One region of the Fictibacillus sp. KU28468 genome, then DNA from elsewhere that is predicted to be linked to it. Evidence: riboswitches for the same ligand, from Rfam matches in the RefSeq annotation. Region 1 holds a riboswitch; the other holds the start of a gene.
What was found. Region 1 has a riboswitch for lysine ahead of OKX00_RS20860 (amino acid permease). Riboswitches for the same ligand answer to the same signal wherever they lie in the genome.
Positions count from the first base shown of each region.

Region 2: it holds a riboswitch for lysine, as region 1 does, so the genes downstream of both, OKX00_RS07865 (aspartate kinase) here and OKX00_RS20860 (amino acid permease) in region 1, are expected to answer to the same signal.

Region 1 covers NZ_CP110666.1:3,944,661-3,947,824, forward strand. Annotated here, with positions in the region: gene OKX00_RS20860 (amino acid permease) at 1-1,253, opposite strand, end outside; lysine riboswitch at 1,346-1,536, opposite strand; gene OKX00_RS20865 (DEAD/DEAH box helicase) at 1,809-3,164, shown strand, end outside.
Region 2 covers NZ_CP110666.1:1,532,957-1,536,120, forward strand. Annotated here, with positions in the region: gene uvrC (excinuclease ABC subunit UvrC) at 1-902, shown strand, start outside; lysine riboswitch at 976-1,164, shown strand; gene OKX00_RS07865 (aspartate kinase) at 1,359-2,594, shown strand; gene bioB (biotin synthase BioB) at 2,656-3,164, opposite strand, start outside.

The DNA of each region.
Region 1 (3,164 bases):
TTTGCCAAGTATGGCAGTTCTTTTAAATTCCGCCCCTGTGCCACATACGCTCTTCTGAATCGGTAATGGCTGATCGCAATTCCGAGCCAGGCGATAAAGCCGGACATCCCGGAAGCATTCAGCAGCCATGTGTAGATGACGCCGTCACCGAACAGTGAAGCAAAGAAAGCTACAGCTCCAACAGCGGCTGTGACAATTAGGGCTGGAACCGGTACACCGCGGGAATCCAGCTTCGCCAGAAACTTAGGTGCCTTTCCGTCTCGTGCCATATCCCAAAGCATACGGGTCGATGCATACATACCGGAGTTGCCGGCAGACAATACTGCTGTTAAGATGATCGCGTTCATAACGGAAGCCGCAAACGCAATTCCTGCTTTATCAAAGACAAGTGTGAATGGACTTACAGTAATATCGCTGCTTGCCAATCGGCTGTCTGTGTAGGGAATGATTAAAGAAATGACCAAGATTGCCAGAACATAGAACAAAAGGATACGCCAGAACACACTTTTGATCGCTTTCGGGATGTTCTTTTTCGGATCTTCTGTTTCTCCTGCCGCAACCCCTAACAGTTCTGTTCCCTGAAAGGAGAAACCTGCAGCCATAAATACGCCAAGCGTCGTAAAGAATCCGCCGTGGAACGGTGCGTCAGCGATCGTAAAGTTCTTAAATCCGATCGGATCTCCGCCTAAAATGCCGAAGATCATAAGTGTTCCTAAGATCAAGAAGATGATGACCGTAATGACTTTGATCAGCGAGAACCAATATTCTGCTTCACCAAACCCTTTTACTGATAAATAATTTAATAAGAACATAATGCCTAGGAACAGTGCACTCCAGATAAAAGAAGGGGTATCTGGAAACCAAAATTTCATGATTAATGTTACGGCAGCAAGTTCAGCTGCAATGGTGATTGCCCAGTTGTACCAATAGTTCCAGCCGAGCGCGAATCCTAGTGATGGATCCACAAATTTTGAAGCATACGTGCTGAATGAACCCGCAACCGGCATGTAAGACGCCATTTCTGCAAGGCTTGTCATTAAGAAGAACACCATGATTCCAATCGCTACATATGAAAACAGAACGCCGCCTGGTCCTGCAGTATGAATGGATCCTCCGCTTGCTAAAAATAATCCTGTTCCGATCGTTCCCCCAAGAGAGATCATCGTTAAATGGCGGGATTTCAGTCCCCGCTTTAATTCATTGTCCGCGTTTGGCGACTGCGGTTGTGATGGATTCTGTGCTGTGTTTCGCATAAAAAAACTCCTTTTCGATTTAGGAAGGAGTGGGAATTAAAAAAAGCCGCCAAGCATTGGGCGACGATTATTATTAATCCGCATCATGCCTTCCGTAAGATAGCGCATCCCACCCACCGGTTATTCGTGGGTGTGACAGTGCTGTTCCTGTTCGAATACAGCCCCAATTCATACTTCCAGAGTTAAGCACAAATTTCGGCAGCTTTTCCTTTCACACGGAGTCTATGATGTCCTCTGCATCTCGTACGTCCTACTTATAAAAGCCGCGACCTCTACCTCATCGGATTGATGAGGATTTTTTAATATCAAGTTAGTTAACGCTAAAAGTTATTATAAAACAGCGCTGTTGTTCCTTCAACTGTTTTTTGTTGCCAGCTTTTTACTTTTGATTTAATGCCCTCTTTATATCATTGTTTACCTATCACCTGCGATCGTACGGAAGGGTTCCTTTAAACAATCGTTTAAAAATAAACCCGATTGTCCATCATTTCAAGTATAATGAACACTATTCAGGTTATGCTGATTCTGGATAATATAAAAAATCGAGGTTCCTACATGAATAATAGAAGTTTTAACGATTATCGTATAAGCGATGAAATAAAACGAGCACTTACAGTGTTGAAATATGAAACTCCGACTGAGGTTCAGACTGAAGTCATACCATTAGCTCTGGAAAAGCAAGATCTGGTCGTAAAATCCCAAACAGGCAGCGGAAAAACAGCAGCCTTTGGTATTCCAGTATGCGAAATGCTGGAATGGGAAGAAAAACGGCCACAAGCATTAATCCTTACTCCCACTCGCGAGCTCGCTGTTCAAGTTCGTGAAGACCTGACCAACATTGGAAGGTTCAAGCGGATTAAAGCTGTTGCTGTATATGGTAAAGAGCCTTTTGCGAAACAAAAAGAAGAATTGAAACAAAAAACGCATGTCGTCGTCGGTACACCGGGACGCGTCATGGACCATATCGAACGTGAAACCCTGGTCTTGGACCAAATCAAGTACCTGATCATTGATGAAGCAGATGAAATGCTGAATATGGGCTTTATTGATGAAGTCAAAAAGATTATTAAACAGCTTCCTTCAAACAGAGTGACCATGGTCTTTTCTGCAACATTGCCAAAAGATATCGAAAATCTCTGCCATCAATATATGAAGGATCCAGCAAAAATCGAAATAGCTTCTGCCGGGATGACGACAGATACGATCGAGCATTCTTTAATCAACGTTCAGGAAGAGGCGAAGCTTGCTCTTCTGAAAGACGTGACGGTCGTTGAAAACCCGGACAGCTGCATCATTTTCTGCAATACGAAAGAGCACGTCGATACCGTGTATGCAGAGCTCGAAGCCTCTCAGTATTCTGTTGAAAAGCTTCATGGAGGATTGGAACAAGAAGATCGATTCGCAGTGATGGAGGGGTTCAAGATCGGGAATTTCCGTTACCTTGTCGCCACGGATGTGGCTGCGAGAGGAATTGATATTGATAATGTAACCCTCGTTATCAACTATGACGTTCCTATAGAAAAAGAGAGCTATGTCCACCGTACAGGAAGAACTGGCCGGGCCGGCAAAAAAGGAAGAGCCATTACGTTTGCATTGCCTTATGAAGGAAAATATCTTAGAGCCATCGAAAGATACATCGGCTTTGAGATCGATGAAGCGGAAGCACCGACAAAACAAGAAGTGGCTAAAATGCAGCGGGCTTTTGAAGAAAAGCTCAGCGGGCGCCGAGTCGTGAGAAATAATAAAACGGCCCGAATCAACCAGGATATTACGAAACTCCACTTCAGCGGCGGGAAAAACAAGAAGATCCGAGCGGTCGATTTCGTTGGAACCATCGCAAAAATCCCTGGAGTCTCAGCAGATGATATCGGCATTATCACCATCCAGGAGAATTGGTCCTATGTTGATATT
Region 2 (3,164 bases), 1.9 Mb from region 1:
TTTATCTTCAAAAAAATCATATTCTCCCGCGGGAACTTTTGCTGCCTCCTGAGGCGGACGGCCAATTGGTCAAGGATCTTCTTGGCGTGAAAGTGATACAGCCGAAACGCGGGCAAAAGAAAGAGTTTGTTGAACTTGCAACGAAGAATGCACAGCTCGCTCTGCACGAAAAATTTGCACTGATCGAGCGTGATGAGGAACGTACGGTAAAAGCGGTTGGAAATCTGGGGCTGCAATTAAACATTCCAGCTCCATACCGGATTGAAGCATTTGATAATTCCAACATTCATGGGACAAATCCAGTATCTGCGATGATTGTATTTGAAGACGGTAAACCGAACAAAAAAGAATACCGGAAATATAAAATTAAAACGGTGACAGGCCCTGATGACTACGCCTCCATGAAAGAAGTAGTCCGCAGGCGTTACTCCCGCATCTTAAAAGAGAATGGGCAGCTGCCGGATTTGATTATTATTGATGGAGGGAAAGGACAGATCGCTGCTGCGCAGGATGTTCTTGAAAACGAGCTGAACCTTGATATCCCGGTCGGAGGACTTGCTAAGGATGATAAGCACCGTACATCCCAGCTCTTGATGGGAAATCCACCTGAAATTATACCGCTGCTCAGAAACAGCCAGGAATTTTATCTGCTGCAGCGTATACAGGATGAAGTCCACAGGTTTGCGATCTCATTTCATCGTCAAGTGCGTGCGAAAGGCATGTTTCAATCAAGTCTCGATAACATTCCTGGAGTCGGTGAAAAAAGGAAAAAACTTTTGCTGAAAAAATTCGGTTCCATCAAGAAAATGAGAGAAGCCACTCTTGAGGATTTTCATGCGGCAGGCATTCCATTAAGTGTTGCAGAAGAAATTATTCAGGCTCTTCAAAATGAACCTTCATAAAGGTATTGATTTTTCAGAAGTCCTTTGCTAAACTTAAAACAAATTTTAATAGAGCGCCATACTTCAGTTTTGAAGTGATGGTAGAGGAGCAAAAACCAATAGTAAGCTATCTGAAGAGAAGGAGCTCTTATGATGGTAGCTGAAAGGGGATTTTTGCCGAAGCTTTAAGAAACTCCTGTTTCTTACGGCTGGACCTGCATTGAATAAATGCAGAGCTGTCACACATTCTTGCCCGGAGGGTGTGTGGAGGACTATCTCACAAGAGGGGAAAACAAGCTGGCTTACTGTTGCATATACCAAGCAGCAATAAGGTCTTTTCCTTATTGCTGCTTTTTTGTATTTATTTTTGCATTTCAGTTTGTTGCGTAGTGGAAGCCGAGACAGGCTGGCCATATCTGGGTGCCTTTTGCAGGAAGGCGATAAATTCGATTTCATTGATGAGAAAGGATGGACATTGTGGCTTTAATTATTCAAAAATTCGGAGGTACAAGTGTCGGCACACCGGATAAAATCAGAAACGCGGCAAGTCGGATCATTCAAGCGGCAAACGAGGGGAATCAAGTAGTAGCGGTTGTCTCAGCAATGGGAAAAACAACGGATGATCTTGTGCGGCTGGCAGGTGAAATAACAGCAAGGCCTTCCAAACGTGAAATGGATATGCTTTTGACGACAGGAGAACAGATCACGATTTCACTGCTTGCGATGGCCCTTCAGGATGCCGGGTACGAAGCCGAGTCTCTGACTGGCTGGCAGGCTGGAGTTGAAACAGAAGATGTTCACGGCAACGCGCGCATCTTAAATATCGATACAAAAAGAATCCAGCAAATGCTTGCAGACGGGAAGATTGCAGTAGTTGCCGGTTTTCAGGGATTAACCTCTTCGGATAATATTGCAACACTGGGACGGGGAGGATCAGATACGACGGCCGTTGCTCTGGCAGCTGCTCTTCGTGCCGATAAATGCGAAATCTACACAGACGTTACTGGTGTATTTACAACAGACCCGCGGGTGGTGAAACATGCCAGAAAGCTGCCTTCCATCTCCTATGATGAAATGCTTGAAATGGCGAATCTCGGAGCGGGTGTGCTGCATCCGAGAGCCGTAGAATTCGCAAAGAATTTCGGAGTAAGACTTGAAGTTCGTTCGAGCACAGAGAAAGAAAACGGAACACTAGTGGAGGAGGAAGCAACAATGGAGAATAATTTAGTAGTGAGAGGATTGGCTTTTGAAGGAAACGTAACAAAAATTACGATTGAAGACCTGCCGAATGGCTTAAACACACTGTCTTCTGTTTTTTCCTTGTTGGCAGAGAACAGTGTTAATGTAGATATTATTATTCAGAGTGTAAACAAGCAGGAAAGAACAAACATCTCGTTCTCCATTGAAACAGCGATCTTAGATGAAACAATTGAGCTTCTAGAAAGATATAAGAGTTCGCTTCAGTTTGGTTCCATCCAGCATGAAGATGGATTGGCTAAAGTATCTATTGTTGGTTCAGGAATGATTTCTAATCCAGGAGTAGCTGCACAGATGTTTAAGGCTCTTTCTGAGCAGGATATTATGATTAAAATGGTCAGCACATCAGAGATTAAAGTTTCTACGGTCGTTGATCAGCAGGATATGATCAAAGCGATTGAAACGCTGCACGACGTCTTTGAACTGGACGCAAGGCAGCCGGTTCATCAGTTATAATAAGATAAATCCGGGCGATGCTGCCCGGATTTTTTTGTAAATGGAAAAATTTGCTGCAGGATTAAACCTGTACAGGTTCGTTTAAGAAGTCGATCTCAAATCCGAGGTCCTCAAGGATTTGGTGGTCAGCATTTGTTTCCTGTCCGTCGGTGGTCAGATAGTCGCCTACGAAAATAGAATTTGCAGCATAAAGGCCCAGCGGCTGAAGGCTGCGGAGATTTACCTCTCTGCCGCCTGAAATCCGAATCTCTTTCGTTGGATTAATATAACGGAACAAGGCGAGCACTTTTAAACAATAACGGGGGTTCAGCTCGTCAAGATGCTCGAGAGGAGTACCTGGTATAGCATGCAAAAAATTAACAGGGATAGAATCTGCATTGATCTCTCTTAGCGCTTCTGCCATCTTAATGATGTCGTGCCGGCTTTCGCCCATTCCTACGATAACGCCTGAACATGGGGAGATTCCTGCTGTTTTTACTTTTTCCAGAGTAGCCACTCTGTCTTCGTATGTATGAGAGTTTGTTATTTGGCTGTGGTGGTCTGAGGATGTGTTGATATTATGGTTATATC